3 regions of the Mesorhizobium sp. M0587 genome follow, and region 1 is predicted to be linked to each of the others. Evidence: riboswitches for the same ligand, from Rfam matches in the RefSeq annotation. Region 1 holds a riboswitch; each other region holds the start of a gene.
What was found. Region 1 has a riboswitch for cobalamin ahead of NKI49_RS13070 (CbtB domain-containing protein). Riboswitches for the same ligand answer to the same signal wherever they lie in the genome.

Region 1 (7,603 bases):
CAGAAGAAGGCCGGGCGCGTCGCCACCGCGTCAGGCGCTGCTTTAGGCCAGCGCCGGGAAGCCTTTGGCCGACTTCGCTTTTGCCGGCCGCGCGTCGGTTTCCTCTTATTGGGATGGCAATCGCCACGCCAGATTTGGTCGGTGATTCTGCTTTGAGGAAGCAATGTCCACCCATGTGCGTCATCCGATCTGGCTTCCCGCTCTCAAGGCTGCGGATGCGCGCACCTTCGCCTCGCTCTACGCCGTCGAATCCTTTGCCCGCGCCACGGTGTCGAGCGTCATCCCGATCCAGGCCTACGAAATCCTCCACAACGAGCAGATCGTCTCGATCCTCTACACTGTCGTGGCGCTGCTTGGGCTGTCGGTGACATTGTTCATGCCGATGCTGATCCGCCGCTTTGCCCGGCGCTGGGTCTATACCGCCGGCGCCTGCCTGCTCGCCATCGGCTCGCTGTTCTTCGTTACCCATACGCTTGCCGGACAATTGGCCGGCATGCTTTGCCGCGTCATGGGCGCCAGCGCGCTGTCGATCACGCTCAACCTCTACATCATGGACCACATCCGCAAGACCGACTTCATGCAGGCGGAATCGCTGCGCATGGCGTGGTCGATGTTCGCCTGGACGGGCGGGCCGACGCTTGGCATTTTTCTTTACACACGCTTCGGCATCTATGCCGCGCATGGCGCGGTGGCGGTATTCGCGACGGCCCTGCTGGCGCTGTTCTGGACCTATCGGCTGGGCGACAACCCGTCGATCCGCCCGGGCAAGACGCGCCCGGTCAATCCGCTCGCCAATATCGGCCGCTTCGTCGCGCAACCCAGATTGAGGCTCGCCTGGCTGATCGCCTTCGGCCGTTCCTGCTTCTGGACGACGTTCTTTGTCTATGGGCCGCTGTTCATGGTCATCACCGGCGAGGGCAAGCTGGCCGGCGGCCTGCTGGTTTCGGCCGGTAACGCGCTCTTGTTCATGGCTATCTTCTGGGGCAGAGCGGGCAAGCGCTTCGGCGGTCGGCGGACCATAACTTTTGCCTATTTCGCGATGTCGGCCATGTTGTTGGCGGCGGGCGCGGTCGGCGAGAGCGCACCGCTGCTCACCGGCGCTTTCCTGCTCTGCGGCGCGTTGTTTACCATCGCGCTCGACGCGCTGGGCTCGACCGCCTTCATGCGCTCGGTGCGGTCCTACGAGCGGTCGCAGATGGCTGCGGTCTACCGCACCTATCTCGATTTTTCCGAGCTGACGCCGCCGCTGGTCTATTCAGTGGTGCTGGCGTTCTTCGGGCTGGGCTCGGTGTTCGTCACGCTCGGCCTGCTGGCCGCGGTTTGCGGCTTCGTGACCTGGCGGTATCTGCCGAAGTCGCTGTGAGGATCAGGGCTGGGGTGAAAGCCCTGCGTGGCGCTCGCGCACCCAGTTGTGGAAGCGGTGCAATTCATATTCTTCGGGCATCAGCACGCCCGCTTTGTGGCGCATTGAGCGCCGTTGGCGATCCTTGGCCGGCACGCCGCATTCGCAATAGTTGCCGGCGGAATTTGGTTTGCCGGAGGCGGCGATTCTGCCTATAGTCGCCGATGTCGTCGGTTCCATTTTGGAGCCAAGAGGGAATGCGGTGCGGGCTGACTTGTCGCCCAACGCCGTGGCTGCCCCCGCAACTGTGTGCGGTAGTCCTCTCCATATGCCACTGAAGATTTTTTCTTCGGGAAGGTGGGGAAGGGCGCTGATCCGCGAGCCAGGAGACCTGCCGGCGACAGGAAACTGACTTCTATGCCCTCGGGTGGAGGGCGAAAGGACAAGACATGAATACCGCTTCCGTCTCGCTCGGCGCCTCCGTTTCCTCGCAGTCCCGCTTGATGCAGCTCGCTCTCGCTGGATTCCTCGGCCTTTTCGTGATGGGCTTCGTCGGCTTCTCGCATATCGATGCGGTCCACAATGCCGCCCACGATTATCGTCATTCGATGGCGTTTCCCTGCCACTGATAGGGATTTGACATCATGAACCTGTTTCGCAACGTCGTGTTTATCGCGGCGATCGCAGGGCTCGTGGCCGGCGTCGTTCTCGCCTGCATGCAGGCCTATGCCACCGTGCCGCTGATCCTGAAGGCGGAAGTCTACGAACAGGCCGGCGGCGGCCATCATCACGACCCTGCCGCGCCGGCTGCAACGGACACCAATGCCATAAGTTCCGCCGCCCCGGCGGGAAATGCCATGAGCACGGCCGCGCCTGCGGAAGCTGCTGCTCCGGCCGCGGAAGACGAAGGTTGGGCGCCTGCCGACGGTTTCGAACGTTTCGCCTTCAGCGTGCTTGCCAATATCGTCACCGGCATCGGCTTCGCGCTGATCCTGGTCGCGGTTTCCGAATTCGCCGGCGGCATCGGCAATTGGCGCCAGGGCGTGTTCTGGGGCCTGGCCGGCTTTGCCGTGTTCACGCTGGCGCCGGGCCTTGGCCTGCCGCCGGAACTGCCGGCCATGCCGGCGGCCGACCTCACCCAACGCCAGATCTGGTGGTGGGCAACTGTGGCGGCAACGGCGACCGGCCTTGGCCTGATCGCCTTCCGCAAGTCGCTGCCGCTGGCGATCCTCGCCGTGGCCTTGATGGTGGCGCCGCATATCGTCGGCGCGCCGCAGCCCGACAGCTACGAGACGGCGATCCCGGAGGGGCTGCACCACCAGTTCGTGGTGGCGGTGACGGTGACCAACCTGGTATTCTGGCTGGTGCTCGGCGCCGTCGCCGGCGTGGTGCGCGGCCGCTTCACCGGCGCCGCGACCAGCCTGCGCGACAGCTTTGCCTGATCGCGGCAAGCTGACCTTCATCATCGGCGGTGCGCGCTCCGGCAAGAGCGCGCATGCCGAAACGCTCATGACGGCGCTGCCCTCGCCATGGGCCTATATCGCCACCGCGCAAGCCTACGATGACGAGATGCGCGAACGCATCGCACTGCACCGCTCGCGTCGCGGCGAAGGCTGGACGACCATCGACGCGCCGCTCGATCTCGCAGGCGCGCTGGCGGCTTTGCCTGACAGTCAGCCGGTGCTGGTCGACTGCCTGACGCTGTGGCTGACCAACCATATGCTGGCCGAACATGATCTCGAGCTGGAATGCCGGCGGCTGACCGACGTGCTGTCGCGGCCGCGTGGGCCCTGGTTCGTGGTTTCAAACGAGGTCGGCCAAGGCATTGTGCCGGACAATGCACTGGCGCGCCGCTTTCGCGATGCCGCCGGCCGGCTCAACCAGCAGGTCGCCGCAGTCGCCGATACGGTGCTGCTGATGGTGGCGGGGCTGCCGCTCAAGGTGAAATGAGATGACCGATATCGACGAAAAGGACGAAGAACGCCACCGCGCCAAGATGGCCAAGCGCAAGGCGGTGCAGGACGCCGAGGTCGCTGCCAAGACGATCGAGAAGGGTCTGCTCATCGTCAATACCGGTCCGGGCAAAGGCAAGACGACAGCCGCCTTTGGCCTGGCGCTCAGAATGCTCGGCTATGGCAAGCGCGTCGGCGTCGTCCAGTTCATCAAGGGCAAATGGCATACGGGTGAGAAAGAGGCCTTCGCCGCCTTCGGCGACCGCGTCGTCTGGCACGCGATGGGCGAGGGTTTCACCTGGGAGACGCAGGACCTGAAGCGCGACATCGCCGCGGCCGAAGCCGCATGGGGCAAGGTGCTCGAGCTGATGGCCGATCCGTCGATCAGCCTGCTGGTGCTGGATGAGCTGAATATCGCGCTGCGCTACGATTATCTCGATCTCGACAGAGTGGTTGCGGCGCTGAAGGCGCGTCGTGAAGGCCTGCATGTCGTCGTAACCGGCCGCAATGCCAAGCCGGCGCTGGTCGAGGCCGCCGATCTCGTTACCGAGATGGGCGTGACCAAGCATCATTTCTCGGCGGGCGTGAAGGCACAGCAGGGGATTGAGTTTTGAGAGCTGTTGTCCCCTTTTTTGTGGATGAGCATTCAAGTCTGGTCGCCAAACGCTCCCAGGGGGCTCATTTCCTTTCCCTCCGGAGGGGGGAAAGGTGGCGCTGCGAAGCAGCGACGGATTGGGGGAAGGCGGTTATCGAACGCGCGGTCCGCAGACAGGCAGGGGCAACCCGGCGGGTGCGAGAAACGCGACTGCCGAGCTCGTCGACCCCCACTCCGTCTCGGCTCCGCCGAGCCACCTCTCCCCCGATCGACGGGGGAGAGGAAAGGCGCGAACCTGTTGCAGCCCGGCTCCCTTCCTCCCCTTCGTGAGAGAACTCACGAGGGGGTGAGATCATGCCAGAATGGCGATCGCCGAAACCACGCCGAACAGCGCAATCAACAAATAATCGGCCGTCCGATAGAGTTTCAGCGCCCGTCTTATGTCGGCACTGTCGGCTTCGCGCCGGCCGCCTTCGCCCATGAAAACGTCGTCGACCGGCACGCCGCCGTAGCTGCGCGGTCCGGCGAGCGCGAGGCCAAGCGCGCCGGCCATCGCGGCTTCGGGCCAGCCGGCATTGGGCGAGCGGTGTTTCCTGGCGTCGCGCAACACTGCGTTCCAGGCATTGCGGGGATCGGCGCCCTTGACCAGGAAAGCGGCCAGCACGATCAGCAGGGCCGTCAGCCGCGACGCCGGCAAGTTGACCAGGTCGTCGAAGCGTGCCGCCGCCCGGCCGAAGGCCACGTGGCGCGGCGTGCGGTGGCCGATCATCGAATCGGCGGTATTGACGGCCTTGTAGGCGGCGCCGCCGGCCAATCCGCCGACGCCGATCCAGAAAGCGGGGGCGACGATGCCGTCGGAAAAATTCTCGGCAAGGCTCTCGATCGCCGCGCGGCAGACGCCGGCCCTGTCGAGCGTTTCGGGATCGCGCCCCACGATCCGCGAGACGGCAACGCGGCCCATGGCGAGGCCACCGGTCTCGAGCGCGTCGGCGACGGCCTCGACATGTTCGTGGAGGCTCTTCTGCGACAGAAGCGAGGTTGCAAGAAGAGCGGCAAAGATGAATCCCAGGGGAATGAACCAGAGCAGGATCTGCACGCAGAGGCCAATCGCCGCCGGCACCAGCACGATGACCAGCAGCGCCTGGACACCCCGTTGGCGACGCAGCGCGTCGGAATCAGTGGCGCGGTTGAGCCGGTGGTCGAGAAAGGATATCAGCCTGCCGAACCACGTCACCGGATGACCGATGGCGCGGAACAGCCAGTCCGGGTAGCCCAGGACGAATTCAAAGGCCAATGACAGGAAAGCGATCAGGACTGACATGAAGCTTCTTGATGGGGCGGCGGTGGACCATGGTGGAAGTCTCGGCCGGGCGAGGGCGCTTTTCCCCAACGCCGTGCGGCCTTTCGTCGACCTCTCGACCGGTATCAATCCGCACTCCTACCCGCTTTTCGATTTGCCCGCCACCACCCTGTCGCGGCTGCCGGAAACCACGCGGGCGGGTGAACTGACAGAGATCGCGGCCGGCACCTATGGCGCGCCTTCGCCAGCCAACGTCGCGGCGGCACCGGGCACGCAGATCCTGTTGCCGCGCGTTGCATCGCTGGTAAGGCCCGGCAAGGCCTTCGTGCTGGGGCCGACCTATGCCGAACATGCGCGGGCAGCAGCGATCGCCGGGCACGCAGTGACCGAGATCGGCGACTTCGCGGCGCTGGCGCAAGCCGATCTTGCCGTCATCGTCAATCCCAACAACCCGGATGGGCGCGTCATCGAGCGCGACCAGCTGCTGGCGCTGGCCGCTGCAATGCGCGCCAAGGGCGGGCTGCTGGTCGTCGACGAGGCGTTCATGGATGTCGGTCCGCGCCAGCACAGCCTTGCCGGCGATGTCGGCCAGGGCGGCATCGTCGTGCTGCGCTCGTTCGGCAAGTTTTTCGGCCTGGCCGGCTTGCGGCTCGGCTTCGCGCTTTCCGATGTGTCCACGGTCGAACGGCTGGAGACTCAATTCGGACCATGGGCGGTTGCCGGACCGGCGCTGGAATACGGCATTCGCGCGCTTGCCGACATCGGCTGGCAAGACGCGATGCGGGCATCCCTGGCGGATGCATCGGCGCGGCTCGACAGGCTGTTCGGTCGCTTCGGCGTACCTGTCGCGGGCGGCACCACATTGTTCCGCTATCTCCAGCTGCCGGACGCCGCCGGTCTGTTTTCGGCGCTTGGCGAGCGCGGCATCCTGCTTCGGCATTTCGCCGACCGGCCGCATGCGCTGCGTGCCGGCCTGCCGGGGAGTCAGGAGGAATGGCAGCGGCTCGAATCCGCGCTTGCCGAATGGGCGGCGCGGCGCGAGGATCAATCGAGGGGTTGGAAACGATGATCCATGTTTGCTCGCTGGCGAAAATCGAGGAAATGGTGGCCAGGACCGGAGCCGAGCGAATGCTGTCGCTGCTCGCCGCCGGAACGGAGGTGGTCCGGCCGGTCTCGATCGCGAGGCAAAACCACCTGCATCTGGTCATGCACGACATAGCGGCGGCGCAGGACGGAATGACCATGCCGGGCGAGGAACATGTCCGTAATCTGCTCGATTTCGCGCACCGGTGGGATCGGGCAAGGCCGATGCTCGTGCATTGCTATGCCGGCATCAGCCGCTCGACGGCTTCCGCCTACATCATAGCCGCCGCACTTGCGCCCAAACGCGACGAGGCCGAACTGGCCCGGACCCTGCGCACGCTGTCGCCTTCGGCGACGCCCAATCCCCGGCTGATTGCGGTAGCCGACACGCTGCTCGGTCGCGACGGCCGCATGATCGCGGCAATCGAAGCGATCGGGCGCGGCGCCGACGCTTTCGAGGGCACGCCGTTCGAACTGAAGATCGATAGTTAGTCGCTCGACCCGGTGATTTTTGATCGACTTCAATTCGTCCGCCAGGCGCCAACCATCGTTCGTTCGGGCGGACTGATGCGACCGCTGGCGGTTAGCCGAAGCCTTCCCGCCTTCGTCAGAACGGCTCCGCTAATCTAATCTCAGAAGGGCGCGATGTGCCACCTGACGGTCAGAACATCTGTGGCAGGCAACTATGCTACTTCAGCCAGTCGGCAAGCTTCGCCTTGCGTACATCCCGCAGCAGGCTGATGAATCCGTCGGCCTGAAATTCGGCGGTCTGCCGGCCTTTTTCGGCCGTTGCGATGCTGGCGTCGCCAACCACGCCGTTGGGGTTGAGATCGCTGGCGATCCAGGCAAAGGCATGGGTGCCGGTGTGGCGCAGCAGCGAGAATTCCTTCTCGGCCTTGGCGACGTTGGAAACGAAATCGTCGGCCTTGCCCATGTCGACAAGGTCCGGCCGGAAATGCAGCATCAGCGACGTCTCCACATCGCCGCCATGGATGCCGTGACGGTCCTCGAGGTCGGTATACATGCCGGCCGGCCGGCCGAAGCGCTGCCAGCTGGTCTTCACGGCCAGCATCTTTTGGCGCACGCGCAATTCGCGCGTGACGATGCCCATGATCTCCTCGTTGCCGCCATGCGAATTGACGACGATCAGCTTGCGCACGCCGGCGCGCGCGATCGACAGGCCAAGCTCGGTCCAGGCTTCGACCAGCGTCGTTGCCGGTAAGGTAAGAGTACCCGGTGCGTGAAGATGCTCGTTCGACTTGCCCACCGCCTGGACCGGCAGGATGCGGATGTCGAGATCGTCGGGCAGGCGCGAAATGACCGTGTCGAGC
Region 2 (7,603 bases), on a different contig from region 1:
GCGAGCCAATCAGCTCGCCGGCGCGCTCGCGCATCTTTTCGCGCTCCAATCTGCCGAGCTTGCGCATCGGGATCTCGACATTCTCACGCACCGTGAATTCGGGCAGCAGGAAATGGAACTGGAACACAAAACCGAGCATCTCGAGCCGCGTCCTGGCCCGCTCCTTTTCGTCCATGGGGCCCGCGTCACGGCCGCCGATCATCAAGGTTCCGCGGGTCGGCCGATCGAGCAGCCCGAGCAGATAGAGAAGCGATGACTTGCCGGAGCCGGATGGGCCGGTGACGGCGATGAACTCCTTCTCGCCGATCTCAAGCGTGATGTCCTCGACCAGCGTGACGGGGACCGTTTCCGGCAGGATGCGCGTCAGCCCTTCGGTCTCGACCAGCGTGGTCATGTCGCGCCTCGGATGATGTCGACCGGGTGTTGCATCGCCGCTCGACGTGCCGGCAAATATCCGGCCACCGCCGCAGAACCGACGGCGAAGGCCGTGGCGATGACGTAATGCAGCACGCTCCAGGCGATCGGCAGATGCGTCATCTCCTGGCCGGTCGCGGCGATCTCGAAGCGCACCAGCGACAGCGCGTAGACCATCGCGAAGCCGAGCACCCAGCCGAGCGCCGAACCGCTTGCGCCGATCGCCACCCCTTCGAGCAGGAACAGCCGGCGCATGTCGGCCTCGGGGAAACCGAGCGACTTCATGATGGCGATGTCGCGCGCCTTCTCGTGGGTGATGGTGGAGATGATGTTGAAGATACCGAAGCCGGCCACCAGCATGATCGCGCCGACCACGGTGTACATGATGACGTTGCGGATGACGAAGGCTTCGAGGATGGATTCATTGGCCTCCTGCCACGCCACGGCCTTGTAACCGAGCTCGGCTTCGGCCCGCCGCGCCACCGCAGGCGCGCGGTTCGGGTCGTCGAGCTTGATGCGGATTTCGTTGATGGCGTTCGGCCGCACGGACAGGATCTGCGCATTCTTCAGAAGAATGTAGGCCTCGCTCTCGTCGCGCTGGGTCGTGCCGGTGTGGAACAGCCCGGCGATCTTGAAATTGCGCGCCTGGCCTTCCGAGGAAACCGCCGTGATCGTGTCGCCGAGCCCGGCGCCGAGCCGGTTCGCCATGGTGTCGCCGACGAGCACGTTGTTGCCGCCGGCCGCGAGCGCGGCGAAGCTGCCCTGGACGAAATCCTCCACGATTGGCGACACGCCGGGCTCGCGCTCCGGTTCGACGCCGAAGATTGTCGCGCCCACTTCGCGGCTCGAATAGCGGATCACGCCTTGTGTCTTGAGGCTCGGGGCGAAGCGTCCGGGAATCCAGCTTTCCAGCCAGGCGGTCGCCTCGGTCGGGTTGATGATGCCGCGGCGGTCGTCGCGCGGCCTCAGCCCCGAGATCGCGACAGCGTCGAACATATCCTCGGCCGGCTGGCGTCGGGCAGTGCGTTGCTCGTCGGTGATGTCGACATGGGGCATGGTGTCGACGAGTTGGCGCACGAAGTCATCCTGGCCGCCCTGCATGAGCGCTGCCATGGCGACCGAAAAGCCGACGCCGACCGCCACGCCGATCACCGCGACGAGCGTCTGCCGGCCGCGGCCGGCGATGTGCGTGATTGCGATGTCTAGGATCAGGGGCATCTTCACCTCATGATCCTTGGGCCGCCACACGGGCGCCGTCGGCGAGCTCCGCGGGGTAGGGCGACACGACCCGGTCCTGCTCGCCGATGCCGGACCACACCTCGACACCGTCCACGCCGCGGATGCCGGCGCGGATCTCGCGCCGCCGCGCCCGGTCGCCTTCGACCACGAATACATAGTTCCCCTGGACCGCAGCCGAGGGGATCAGCAGCGCGTTCTTCGCTTCGCGGGTGACGATGTTGACGTCGGTCGACATGCCGATCCTCAGCGGCGTGTCGTCCGGCAGGCGCAGGTAGACGCGATAGGTTTTCGCCACCGGGTCGCCCTTGGGCGTGATGCTGTCGACCATCGCCTGGAGGTTTTGTCCGAGGAACGCATCGGCCCTGAGGAGCACTCGCTGGCCGACCTCGACGCGCGCGATGTCTTCCTCGTTGACCTCCGCGACCACACGTAGCGGACGCGGCTCGCCGACCCAGAATAGCACGGTGCCGAGTTCGGCAATCTCGCCCACCTCGCCGTCCTGCCTCAACACGACGCCGGGGGCCGGCGCCCGCAATATGTAAGTCTCAAGCCGTGCCTTCTGCGCGGCAAGCAGCGCCTCGGTCTGCGATAGTTCGCTGCGTGCACGATCGAGCGCCTGCTGGCTCGCGGCATTCTTCTGCGCGAGCACGGTTTGGCGTTGGAACTCCTGTTCGGCTAGAGCCCGCCGCGCCTCAAGTTCGCCGAGCGCGGCCTTCGCCTCGCTGTCGTCAAGCTTGGCGAGCACATAGCCGCGCCCGACTCGCGATCCTTCGCAGTCGCATTGCTCGACGATCCTCTCGCGCACCACCGGCGCCACCTTGGCCCAGATCTTCGGCTCGACTGCGCCGCTGGCATAGACGATCTCGGCGGCGTTGCCGCGCTTGGCGGTCACCACCGAGACAGGTGTCGGTCTGAGAAAATACCAGGCTGCGGCACCGCCTGCCGCCGCCGCAACGATGATCATACCCGCAATCCAGCGCCTCAACCGCATGCAATGCTCCTTTTTGGCGGGACTTGTGGCGTCAGACCGACCGTCGGTCTATAGTGCCGGAAAACGTCTTGTCGGCTGCTGCGTTCCGGTCCGTCGATCACGTTTTCAGGAAAGCCGCCGGTGGGGGAACCTTATTGACCAGAGCCAGAAAAGCGCCCGAAATACGCACCGCCGAGCTTCTCGACTGCGCACAGCGCTTGTTCTTCGAGCGCGGTTATGACGACACGACGGTAAACGACATCATCCGCGCGGCCGGCCTGTCGAAGGGAGCCTTCTACCATTACTTCGCCTCCAAGGAGGCACTGCTGGAAGCGCTCGCGGCGCGGCTTGCCCGAGACAGCCTCGCCGAGCTGCAACCCATGCTCGACAATCCATCGCTCGACGCGGTCGGCCGGCTCAACGCGCTTTTCGCAGGTTCCCAGCGGCTGAACGTCGAACTCGCGCCGCAACTCAGGACGACCTTTGCGGTCCTGTTTCGGCCCGAGAACGTCGTGCTCTTCCACCGGGTCGACCTGGCCGCCAGGCAGCTTGCCCTGCCGTTGATCGCTGATCTGCTGGCGAAGGGCAGCGAGGAGGGCGCTTTCGACGTACCCGACCCCCTGGCGTTCGCCGACATGCTGCTGCAGATCAGGCTGATCTTTCGCGACGTGATGCATAGCGCGCTGCGCCAGGCCGACCAAGGAAACATCGAGGAGGCCGCACGCCTGCTCGACGAACGCCTGAGGCTATACGGCGTCGCGATCGATCGCCTGCTCAAGCTGCCCGACGGAACGATCAAAGCCGTGGAGCCGGGATTTGCCCGCGCTTTCCTGCAGGCGGGCTAGCCATCCTGCTTTACCAAAGATCGAGGTTCCGCTTCCGGACGGGAAACCGTTTCGCAGTTTTCCTGGAATTGCACTGATCAATCGCGGCAGTTGCGCGTGGCGTCACCTCCAGCGATTGACAATCGCCGGGTTGGGCGCATGCTCCCCAGCAGTCTCTCGGCGGGAGATTCGGGGCATGTGGGATTTCGATATCGGCAGGTCGGTGTCCATCATGATGCGGACATGGCCATTCATCGTCTTTCGCATGATCGTCTATTTCGGCATCACGCTGGCCTACATCATGGCGACGGGAACGGGTGCCTCCGTCGGCTACGGTCTCGGCCATATCTCCACCGATCCCGACGGGCCGCTGTCCTTTGCCTTATGGGGCGGCGTGGTCGGCTTCGGCGTCGTCTCGATCGCCGTTTACTGGATCCGCGAATACATCCTCTATGTCGTCAAGGCCGGCCATATCGCCGTCATGGTACATCTGATCGACGGCCGGGATGTCCCCGATGGTCAGAACCAGATCGCCTATGCCAGGCAAGTCGTCACAGAGCGTTTCGCCGAGGCCAACATCCTTTTCGTCATCGACCAGCTGGTCAAGGGTGCCATCCGCGCCATCACCGGCTTGCTAGGCGGCGTTGCCGCCTTCCTTCCTATTCCGGGCCTGAGCGGCTTGGTCTCTTTCCTCAACACGGTGATCCGCCTGTCGCTGACCTATGTCGACGAGATCATCCTCGGCTACAACATCCGCCTCAATTCGTCCTCGCCGTTCGAGACTGCCAGGCAAGGGGTCGTGCTCTACGCCCAGAACGGCAAGACCATGGTCAAGAACGCCGTCTGGCTGGCAGTCATCATGTGGGGCGTCTCCTTCGTGATTTTCCTGCTGATGCTGGCGCCGGCCGGCGCCATTCTTTTCCTGATGCCCGGCCAACTCGCCGGCTGGGCTTTCGTGCTCGCCATCGTTTTCGCCTGGGCTTTCAAGGCGGCCTTCATCGAACCCTTCGCCATCGCCTGCCTGATGCAGGTCTATTTCAAGACCATCGAGGGCCAGGTGCCCGACCCCGCCTGGGACGACCGGCTGGCCGAGGCGTCGTCGAAGTTCAGGGAACTCAGGGACAAGGCGCTGGCCTCCTTCGGCGGCTCGCGCTGGGGCACGGCCGGCGCGACATCCTGATCCGCGGGGCTGGCGGTCGCAGGTGCGGGGCCAACCGCGTTGAAGCGCGCCACGGTGGATTTGAGCGGCGCCTCGCCTGGGCCGCCAAAAATCTCGCTCATGATCAGTTCGGGCAGCGGCAGCCGCCGTCGCCAGCCATGCATCTCAAGGTCCGGTTTTGAGGCGAACTCCGAAACGCGGCCGACACAGAGGTAAGCGACCGGCGTCACATGCTCGGGAATCGATAGCAGGTCTTTCAGCGCCTGTGCCTCGATGATGCTGACCCAGCCGACGCCGACGCCTTCGGCGCGCGCCGCCAGCCAGAAATTCTGGACCGCGCACACCGTGCTGTAGAGATCCATCTCCGGATTGTGCCAGCGCCCAAGCGGCGAGTTCTTCGAGCGCTCGCGGTCGCAGGTGATGCAGATGTTGAGCGCGCTTTCGCAGATGCCTTCCAGCTTGAGCTTGCGATAGAGCGCCTGCCGCTCTGCCGCGATGGCGGGCAATTCCTGTTCGCGCGCGGCCAGGAACAGGTCGCGCACCTCCGCCCGTCGTGCGGCATCGCGAATGACGATGAAATTCCATGGCTGCATGAAGCCGACCGACGGCGCGTGGTGCGCGGCAAGCAGCAGCCGCGCCAGCAATTCGTCGTCGAGCGCTGTGGGCAGGAAATGGCTGCGCACGTCGCGCCGCGTGAACATGGCGCGATAGACCGCGTCGCGCGCCATCTGGTCAAATCCGTCGCCCATAGGAGCGGTCATGGTGTCCGGCATCGCTTGTCCCCTTGCGATTGCTATGATGCCAGCCGCCTGACCATGCGGATGACGATGCCTGCCAGGCCGGTCTTCTGGCTCGGGATCAACCCGCGTCCGGTGCCTTCCCGTCATCGACAGTGGCATTTACCGGCGCGGTCCCTCTTACAGCGTTGGGCACGCCACGGAGTTCAACCGTGTTCCCGATTCTCCCGCTTGCGCGGGCACCAGGCAGTGGCCGAGACCTTACGACGAAGCGCCGGCACCGCCAATCCCCTCGGCGACACGAACAGGCTCCGAACTCAGCTTGGCAGCTTTTTGTGCGCCGGCAGCTGTTCACGGTAGGAATTTTTTCCTTGACACCGTGACCGCCGCTATGATAGATATTCATCCATGGTGCTGATTTGCTCGAATGACCCACCGCACAGGCGGGTTTCTCGTCTGCTGCTTCTCAAACCAGCGCGCCGACGAACGCTCCGAAGGAACCGCTAACCCGGATTCGTTGCCTAGCGACAAGAATGGACGCAGGTGCGATTTCCCCAGCCATCAAGCCGCAACGCATGGCCATTGCGCCGTCAGGGCACTAGATAGAAAACATGGCCACCCGTCTCTACACCCATCCGATCTTTCTCGAGCACATCACGCCACCCGGCCACCCCGAGCGGCCCGATCGTTTGCGCGCCATAGAACGGGTGCTCGATGACGAAGCCTTCGCCGCGCTCGACCGCGTCAAGGCGCCTCAAGGCGATGAGGCCACCATCCTCTACGCGCATCCCGCCGACTTCGTCGCGCGCGTGCGCGCCGCCATTCCCGACGAAGGCATAGCTCGCATCGATGCCGACACCACCGCCAGCCCGAAGAGCTGGCAGGCGGCGATAACCGCGATCGGCGCCGCCAACGCCGCCGTCGACGACGTCTTTTCAGGCCGAGCCGACAATGTTTTCGTCGCCGCCCGCCCGCCTGGCCACCATGCCGAGAAAACCACCGCGATGGGGTTCTGCCTGTTCAATACCGCTGCGATTGCGGCGCGCTATGCGCAGAAGAAGCATGGCATCGAGCGCGTCGCCATCGTCGACTGGGACGTGCACCACGGCAACGGCACGCAGGACATTTTCTGGGACGATCCGTCGGTGCTCTATTGTTCGACGCACCAGATGCCGCTCTATCCCGGCACCGGCGCGAAGACCGAGACCGGCGCCGGCAATATCGTCAACGCCCCGTTGGCGCCGCAGACCGGCAGCGAGGTCTTTCGCGATGCCTTCCTGTCGCGCGTCCTGCCGGCGCTCGACAATTTCGCGCCCGAGCTGATCATCATTTCGGCCGGTTTCGACGCGCACCATCGCGATCCGCTGGCCGAGATCAATCTGACCGAGGACGATTTCGACTGGGCGACCGGCCAGCTGATGCAGCGCGCCGCGCGCCACAGCGGCAACCGCCTCGTCAGCCTGCTCGAGGGCGGCTACGATCTGCAGGGATTGGCATTTTCGGTCGCCGCCCATGTCGGGCGACTGATGAAAGGATGAATGATGGCTGATGCGACCAACGAAGACGTCAAGGCTATGAGCTTCGAACAGGCACTCGAGGCGCTGGAGAAGATCGTCGATGACCTCGAGCGCGGCGACGTGCCGCTCGACCAGTCGATCCGGATCTATGAGCGCGGCGAAGCGCTGAAGGTGCATTGCGACCGGCTGCTGAAGTCCGCCGAGGACAAGGTCGAGAAGATAAGGCTGTCGCGCGACGGCAAGCCTGTCGGCACCGAACCGCTGGATGCGGATTGAGGCGTCCCCCAACGGCGGTCTCGTCTCACCGACTTTTGGACACCATGATGATTAGGGATAAAGCTCGTCTCGATTGAAACGGCTCCACGGCAAGAGGAGATTAGGAAGCGATGTGCAGAAACATCAAGACCCTGTTCAATTTTGATCCGCCGGCAACCAATGACGAAGTCCGCGATGCGGCACTTCAGTTTGTCCGTAAGCTGAGCGGAACGACGCGGCCCTCGAAGCAGAACCAGCACGCGTTCGACCACGCCGTCGAGGCCATTGCCGCGTCGGCGCGCGAGCTGCTGGATTCGCTCGAAACCCATCAGCATCCCCGCAATCGCGAAGAAGTGGCGGCCAAGCTGCGGGCCAAGGCGGCGACCCGGTTTGCCTGATCCGGCCAAGCAGCCATTGGTCGCTGACAAGGAGAGTTCATGAGCTTCTTTCCCGGGAAGGATCCCGAAGTAGGCGACGCCTTTGCCAGC
Region 3 (7,603 bases), on a different contig from region 1:
GCGCGCTTCATCGAAAGCGTTCAGGATAAACCCTTACCGCCGGAAATTATACACATCGATTCGCCTGAGGTCGATTTTGGAATAGACGAATAAAGTACTCCAACGCTCGCTTCGCGTGCCCGGCGGTCGGTGGTCTGGCGAGATCGGTACGGAACGCTCGGCGGAGAATGCCTGCTGCGCAGACGGGCCGGCACGGGCGCACGAGGTCATGCGCCCCCGGCTGCCGCTGATCAGACGAACTGGGGAAGGCCAGGAACGGAATTGAGGACCTCGTCCACGAGTTCGTCGCCGGCATGTTCCTTGGCGCAGGCGATCGTCTCGTTGGCGAGGCCGGCGATCTTTGCCATGCTGAGACCCTCACTCATCAATTGCTGGCCGAGCCCCATAAGGCCGCCACCCTGTGGGTCGTCGCCATGATACTTCGCTACTAATTCCGAAGCTCCCGGAATGGCCTCGATCATGCGCGCAACGGGACCGTCGGCCGCGTGGCTTTGCAGGAAACCCAGCATTAACCCAACCCCCTTCTCTGCGAGAGCCGGGCCGATGCCGGCACCAGTGGCGATGCGCGGTAAGAATTCTTCCATGCAGGGTCTCTCTCTCTTTGATGAGGTTTACACGGGGCCGGTCCGGCGCCCAGCGGCCTTGGCCGAACCACAATTGAACTCCACAAAAATAGGCCGGCGGAAGTGCTATTGCGCGTAAAACCGCCTCTGTCAACGCAAGCTGCGTCGGACGTGCGTGTTTCGCAAACCGAAGATCATTCCAATTCACATCATTACGCATTGGCAACCGCACAGTTTGCGGTGGCTCGCTTATGGGCCAATGCCCCGCGTCCGTCAAATGATGACGACAAGGTGAGGGAAGATCAATCTAGCCCTTGTGCCGGCGCGGCGCTTGAGCAGGTCCACCGGCTGTAACTGCCTCACACCTCGATCCACAGTCCCAGGCGCGTGATGGGATGTTCGTAGAAGCGGAGCTATATGCCGGTGTGACAATCGACAAGGCGGACCGGCTATTCCGATAGGACATCCATACTGTCGCATAGACCGTCGCTGCTTAGGTATTGAAACCGCCATCGCTGGTGACATCACAATGTGCAGTCGGCGGGTGTCGATAAGGTCGATTCACGCAATCAGCCGGTCAGGAGGAACGAATGAACCCTGAGGTTTCAGAAGCTCACTTTTCGCAAGGCGTGCAGCGCACATCGTGCAAGAGATTGCCATTCTTGCGGATGCTATCGACTTTCTCAACGATGGCGGGAAGATCGCAGTGACCGAATCTACGAAGCCGCCCCCAGGGCGTGCTTTGATGCATACAAACGGCGCCGAGCAGGGATACTCCTCCTCCCTGAAGTCCAATCGAGAAGAGCGATCACTTCCAAGAGGGTCCCAGCTCAGCCGCGAAAACAGGTGTCAGACCCCGGTCCTCTCCCTCAGCTGATCTAGCTCAGGGCGTTCATGAGCCGCAGATCGCATAGTGGCTGCGTGCACGACGCAGGAAGACCATTTATGAAAATCCTATTCAGTATGATGGCTGTCCCCTTGCTGGCAGCCACCGCCTTTGCTGCGGATTCGATCCCCACAGCCCTCAGAGATGCGGCATTGGCGACCTTCAGGGCTTTGCCATCCACCACGCCGGCAGTCGCCAACAACCCGATCACCCCGGAAAAGATCGCTCTCGGCAAGGCACTGTTCTTCGATCCACGCGTCTCTGCGTCAGGCGTCTTGTCGTGCAACTCGTGCCACAACCTGGCCACCGGCGGCGACGACAATCACGAAACCTCGATCGGCCATGGTTGGCAGAAAGGACAGCGCAACGCGCCGACTGTACTGAATGCTGTCTTCAACATCGCTCAGTTCTGGGATGGTCGTGCCGAAGACCTGAAGGCTCAGGCGAAGGGACCGGTCCAAGCCGGGATCGAAATGGCCAATACACCGGACCAAGTCATCGCCACGCTCAAGTCCATGCCGCAATATGTCGAGTGGTTCGATGCAGCTTTTCCGGCTGAAGCGGATCGGGTCACCTTCGACAACTTCGCCAAGGCGATCGAAGCCTTCGAGGCGACACTGGTCACACCGGCCCCGTTCGACAGCTTCCTGAATGGTGATGAGGTTGCCATGACTCCCGAACAGAAACAGGGCCTGGCGCTTTTCATGAACAAAGGCTGCTCGTCCTGCCATGCCGGCATCAACGTTGGTGGGCAAGCCTATTTCCCATTCGGCCTCGTGGAACAGCCCAGCGCCGAGGTCCTGCCGGAAAAAGACAAGGGCCGATTTGCGGTCACCAATGCAGCCGACGATTCCTATGTTTTCCGCGTGGCGCCCCTGCGCAACGTTGCACTCACCGCGCCATACTTTCATTCGGGCAAGGTTTGGGATCTGAAACAGGCCGTTGCCATCATGGGAACCACCCAGCTTGGCGTGGTACTGGCGGACGAAGAAGTCGACCTGCTTGTTGCCTTCCTCAACTCGCTGACCGGAAAGGCACCCGAGGTCGCCTATCCCATCTTACCCGCCGAAACGGCGACAACACCCCGGCCTATAATGCAGATCTTAGGAAAATAAAGCCCAGCTGATCGAGAAACATCGCAATTGACAATGATTGCGACTTTTACTGGGACGAGACGATCGCGACGTCCATGAGAAGCAAATGGCTCGTTTCCAAAGTGCAGACACTGCTTCCGTCACCAGCTCGTTGCGATGGAATCATGTGTGGGATCTGGCGTGCGACATGCCAAGGAAGGTGTCTGACGCATGACGCTCGCGCGCTGTCGATACCGCGCGGCGGCCAGCCATCGCGCTGGCGGCCGAATAGCCGCGCGCCGGAGTGACCGGCGCCCCTTAGGGCGATGGGGGAGCCACTCCGTCCTCCATGTCCAGCGATTCTTCGACTGCTTCCGGATTCCGGGCGATGGTCCAAAGGAGAGTATTCGCCGCTACATCCGGTTTCGAGCGACCTTGCTCCCAGTTTCGAAGCGTTGCCAGATCGAGGCCATACCTCACCGAGAATGCCTCCTGAGAGAGCTTCGTGCGATCCCGGACTTCGCGAACACTTATCGGCCGCGGCGCATGAACCTTCGCGATCACGCCTGCGGACGACAGTTCATTCTTCAGTGCCAATAGGTCGTCGACGCAAGGAACCGTCACGAACGCCTTGCCGTGATCGACCATCTCCGTGAGTATCGCGTGGGCCGTCCTCAGTGGCAACTGTCTCTTGACGAGAATCCGGGCGGCCTCAGGAGTATTCGCGCCGTGAAGAAAACTGAGGCTCAGTCGGACGGGAGAGCCTGACGACACCAGGACGACGTCCCGGGTTCGCACCCGTTGTCCGAACCGCTCCATGAATTTCGATGTAGTCGACATTAAGCTTCTCCGCGATCACTCGACCGAGCTTGCGTAATTTGGACCATCCCCACTGGACCTCGGCATCGCCCCCAATATGCAGGTCACGGACGACAGGATGATTACTGCCCATCTCCACGTTGCCCAAGAGCTGAAGCACGCCATCGGGCGTGACCACGTCAAAGAGGAGGCATGGGTCCTCCGAAATATCCGCGTCCAGGATGAGTTCGATGTCATCGGGCTGCACACCAGATCCCTACGCAAGTTGCTTATAGAAGCTAAGTCGGGCGCTGGCGAGGGTCAAGGCCTTACCGATTTTCCGAATTGGCGGGACGCTGGCAACATCCGAATCCTGCCACCTCGACCCGTAGTCTGCGCTAATCGACTGGGGAAGCGGACAGACGCGCAGGTCGCCACCTGAGCGAACGCGACAGGCGGTCTAGTTTAAGAAAGACGCATGTACGATTTTCCGAGCGGCGCGGCCTGTATGTTCCGAAGGAGCCGATATTAAAGCGTATCGTCCAAATTGATATTTCCTGCGCGATTACGTGCCGAAGGGAAGTGCTCATTCTCGCTCGAGTGACTTATTTCAAAGGATGTGATCGCGTATTGGCACATTTACGGCCGACATGCGGCAGCCGGCAACTCACGTCATGGTGAGGAAGGAGAAGCATCAGGCCTACGCTTTCTCCCGGAGCGCACGTGCTGCAGCGACCATGTTCATGAGGGCAGGGCGGACCTCCTCCCATTTACGTGTTTTGAGGCCACAGTCCGGGTTTACCCACAGTTGGGCATCCGACAGTCGCTCGCGGGCAAGCATGACGAGATCCGAAATCTCACGGACTCCCGGGAGGCGTGGTGAGTGAATGTCATAGACTCCGGGACCGATTTCGTTCGGATATTTGGAGCTCGTGAAGGCGTCCAGCAGCTCCATTTTCGAGCGCGAGGTCTCAATCGAAATGACATCCGCATCCATTTCAGCGATCGCGTCGATGATCTCGTTGAACTCCGAATAGCACATGTGGGTATGGATTTGAGTCGCGTCATTTACACCCGTTGAAGCGATCCGGAAGCATTCGACAGCCCAGTCGAGATAGACTTTCCAGTCAGACTGGCGCAGTGGCAATCCTTCGCGAAACGCGGCCTCATCGATCTGGATTATCCTTGCGCCGGACCTTTCGAGATCCGTCACTTCGTCGCGGATGGCGAGCGCGATCTGGCGGCAGGGTTCGGAGCGGGGTACGTCGTCGCGAACAAAAGACCAGTTGAGAATGGTCACTGGGCCTGTGAGCATTCCCTTAACAGGCTTTTCCGTAAGCGACTGGGCGAATTGCCACCAGCGCACTGTCATCGGATTGCGCCTCGATACGTCGCCGAAAATGATGGGGGGACGCACGTAGCGCGACCCATAGCTTTGTACCCAGGCATGCTGGGTGAGCGCGAAGCCGGACAACTGCTCGCCGAAATGCTGTACCATGTCGTTTCGCTCGAACTCACCGTGCACCAGCACGTCCAGCCCGATCTCTTCCTGCCAGCGAATTGCAGCCTCGATCTCCTTCTTCAGGAACGTCTCGTAGTCGACATAGCTCAGCTGGCCCTTCGCATGAGCGGCCCGCGCCTTGCGTACCTGCGGCGTCTGCGGGAAGGACCCGATGGTCGTCGTCGGGAACGGCGGCAGCCCGAGTGAGCCGGCTTGGACTCTGGAGCGCTCGGCAAAGGCGCTCTCTCGTCGCTTCATGCTATCGTCAATGCTGGCGATCCGCCCCTGAACAAGCGGGTCATGGATCCTCGTGGATGTCACGCGCGTGGCGGCAGCCTCGGCAGACGCTTTCAACGCGCCAGCCATCGCATCTCTGCCTTGGGACAGGGCCCGGGCCAGCAACACCAATTCGTCGGTCTTCTGGGCCGCGAAGGCGAGCCACGAGCTGATGTCCGCGTCGAGTTCCGTCTCAATGCGCAGGTCGATCGGCACATGCAGCATCGAGCAAGAAGGCGCGATCTCGACGCGGTCCAAGGGCCAGCCGGCGACGATCGATTTGATGCGGTCGAGAATGGCGGGCAGGTTCGCACGCCAGACGTTGCGGCCATCGATCAAGCCAAGCGAGAGCACCAGATCCTTCGGAGCGAGCCGACCCACCGTTTCCAGCTGCTCGGGAGCGCGCACGAGATCAATATGCAGCCCAGCCAGGGGCAGAGAAACCGCGGTTTCGAGATTGTTTCCCAGCGGCCCGAAATACGTAGCCAGCATGATCTTCAGCTCGGGCGCGGCTTTCGACAGCTGTCCATAGGCGAATTCGAACGCAGCTCGTTCGTTCGGGTTCAGATCGAGGACAAGCGCTGGCTCATCGATCTGCACCCAGTCGGCTCCCGACAGCTTCAGCCTCTGCAGAAGTTGCTCGTAGACGGGCAGCAGCCGCGATAGGAGCGCGATGGGACCGAACCCTTCGGCAGGCGATTTCGCCAGCTTGAGGAAGGTGATGGGTCCAAGGATGACTGGGCGTGTGTGAATGCCGAGAGCTTTAGCCTCGAGGAAGTAATCGACCGGTTTCGTTGACGAGAGGGCGAACGTCTGATCATCGTCGAGTTCCGGCACAATGTAGTGATAGTTGGTGTCAAACCACTTGGTCATTTCCATCGCGGTTACATCAGGCCCATGAGCCGCCTGCTGGTGACCAGCGTGTCCACAACCCTCCGTCTGACCCTGGTTGCCGCGCGCCATTGCGAAGTAGATGTCAAGTGGGACCTCGCCGCTATTCCAGCCGTAACGGGATGGAACGGCGCCGACCATGGCTGCGGTGTCGAGCACATGGTCGTATAGCGAGAAGTCGTTCGACGGGATTTTCGACACGCCGCGATCGTGCTGCTCCTCCCAGCTAGCGGCACGGAGCGCCTTCGCCGTCCTGAGAAGGGCGGCGGCGGAAGATTTTCCGGACCAGTAACTTTCAAGCGCGAATTTCAGTTCTCGCCGACGACCGATGCGCGGCACGCCGAGCGTTGCTACAGGAATTTGCTGAGAGACAGTCATGTCATACCCCGATGGTTGGGGCGTCGGTGACAAGGAAGGCGCTAGCAGGCCGGCACCAACGCCGGGTTGCAGCGGCCACCGAGACACCCCGCCCGTGGACGTAATTCGCCGTGGCAGGTCTCCTGGCTCGCGGGGTCATAGCCTCTACCCGTCTTCCCGAGGGTATTCGCCTCAGTGACGTGAGTGGGGTTGGCTCGCCGCTAACAGTTGCGGGGGCAGCGCCGGCATCGCACCGGCTTCCCTCTTAGCTCCGCTCCGGCAGCGCCGTGCGGAGAACCACAACCCGCAGACAATCACAGCGGCCCGCACTTTGTCAATATCGCATAACGAAATGTTTATGTCGTTATGTATTCGCTCTTTTACACCTTGTCTTCATTCTGAAATATTCAGTCCGCCCATTGCCGACGCTGGCACCCCCGCCACCATTGTTCATAATGGTTTCCTGTCAGGCTGCGACATTCCTCACCGTTCATCCATGAAGGATTTCGGACAAGATGGATGGGAGTGACAACGTCGTCGAATGCAGAAGGTGGCATTGGTGGCGATGTTTAACGATGCAATCGTGGGCCGAAAGTGATGCGTGCATGGCAGAAGCGGTTGTCTCGAAGTGAACGCCAAACCATGGTGCGGGGGGAAATGGCACGCCAGGTCGTGACCACGACCCTGGTGACTAGGCAATCGGTGGTAACTGCGCTCGGCGGCAAGAGACCACACTGGCCGGGGCCGGTCCAAAGAGCAAGGCCCGACTGTGTCCCGATAAGCTTTTTAAGCGTCATTCAGGCGGTAAGTATAAGTATCTCATCTCAAAGGCTAGGCAGTCGAGGGACGCGGAATTGCGGCAAAGCTCGCGTGCTCCATATTCTGCATCATATGGTCGGCAGGACCCAGTTTTTATCCAGTGCACGCATCAGCGCGGTGTGCAATTCGGGCTCGGTCCGGTAGGAAGGCATTTAGGCCTCGCTCATCCAGCCCAAGCCGAGATAGTGGAAGTGGTCCGAAGGCACGGTAATCCGGCTCTTGTCCAGTTGCCGAACGAAGTCCGCTGACCAATGGTGGATTGTATACGCCTCAAGTTTATCCATCATCCCCCGCCAGCGTTGGATGCGTTCTTCGCGCGGCATGCTGGGCCGCTCTTGAGATCGCTGCAGCTATCTCATCGGGGAGCCTCGGATCTACCAGCAGGGCGTCCTCACCGAAGTCTTCGGCCGCGCCGGCAAACTTCGATAACACCAGAACG

Region 2: linked by a shared signal. The riboswitch ahead of bluB (5,6-dimethylbenzimidazole synthase) and the one ahead of NKI49_RS13070 (CbtB domain-containing protein) in region 1 are both predicted to bind cobalamin.
Region 3: linked by a shared signal. The riboswitch ahead of metE (5-methyltetrahydropteroyltriglutamate--homocysteine S-methyltransferase) and the one ahead of NKI49_RS13070 (CbtB domain-containing protein) in region 1 are both predicted to bind cobalamin.

What each region holds. Positions count from the first base shown of each region.
Region 1 covers NZ_JAMYQP010000011.1:95,775-103,377, forward strand. The annotation lists gene NKI49_RS13065 (MFS transporter) at 164-1,363, shown strand; cobalamin riboswitch at 1,557-1,755, shown strand; gene NKI49_RS13070 (CbtB domain-containing protein) at 1,792-1,971, shown strand; gene NKI49_RS13075 (CbtA family protein) at 1,987-2,784, shown strand; gene cobU (bifunctional adenosylcobinamide kinase/adenosylcobinamide-phosphate guanylyltransferase) at 2,777-3,292, shown strand; gene cobO (cob(I)yrinic acid a,c-diamide adenosyltransferase) at 3,294-3,908, shown strand; gene cbiB (adenosylcobinamide-phosphate synthase CbiB) at 4,242-5,210, opposite strand; gene cobD (threonine-phosphate decarboxylase CobD) at 5,209-6,258, shown strand; gene NKI49_RS13100 (tyrosine phosphatase family protein) at 6,255-6,764, shown strand; gene NKI49_RS13105 (creatininase family protein) at 6,961-7,603, opposite strand, start outside.
Region 2 covers NZ_JAMYQP010000009.1:159,114-166,716, forward strand. The annotation lists gene NKI49_RS11390 (ABC transporter ATP-binding protein) at 1-394, opposite strand, end outside; gene NKI49_RS11395 (ABC transporter permease) at 391-1,632, opposite strand; gene NKI49_RS11400 (efflux RND transporter periplasmic adaptor subunit) at 1,640-2,617, opposite strand; gene NKI49_RS11405 (TetR/AcrR family transcriptional regulator) at 2,698-3,468, shown strand; gene NKI49_RS11410 (hypothetical protein) at 3,644-4,627, shown strand; partial or broken gene bluB (5,6-dimethylbenzimidazole synthase) at 4,711-5,379, opposite strand; cobalamin riboswitch at 5,427-5,605, opposite strand; gene NKI49_RS11420 (histone deacetylase family protein) at 5,955-6,881, shown strand; gene NKI49_RS11425 (exodeoxyribonuclease VII small subunit) at 6,885-7,136, shown strand; gene NKI49_RS11430 (DUF2277 domain-containing protein) at 7,247-7,513, shown strand; gene NKI49_RS11435 (pirin family protein) at 7,553-7,603, shown strand, end outside.
Region 3 covers NZ_JAMYQP010000044.1:32,554-40,156, forward strand. The annotation lists gene NKI49_RS28315 (glycosyltransferase family 10 domain-containing protein) at 1-93, shown strand, start outside; gene NKI49_RS28320 (hypothetical protein) at 231-584, opposite strand; gene NKI49_RS28325 (cytochrome-c peroxidase) at 1,509-2,564, shown strand; gene NKI49_RS28330 (helix-turn-helix domain-containing protein) at 2,841-3,170, opposite strand; gene NKI49_RS28335 (hypothetical protein) at 3,235-3,588, opposite strand; gene metE (5-methyltetrahydropteroyltriglutamate--homocysteine S-methyltransferase) at 4,021-6,366, opposite strand; cobalamin riboswitch at 6,462-6,662, opposite strand; gene NKI49_RS28345 (hypothetical protein) at 7,317-7,487, opposite strand; partial or broken gene NKI49_RS28350 (IS6 family transposase) at 7,589-7,603, opposite strand, start outside.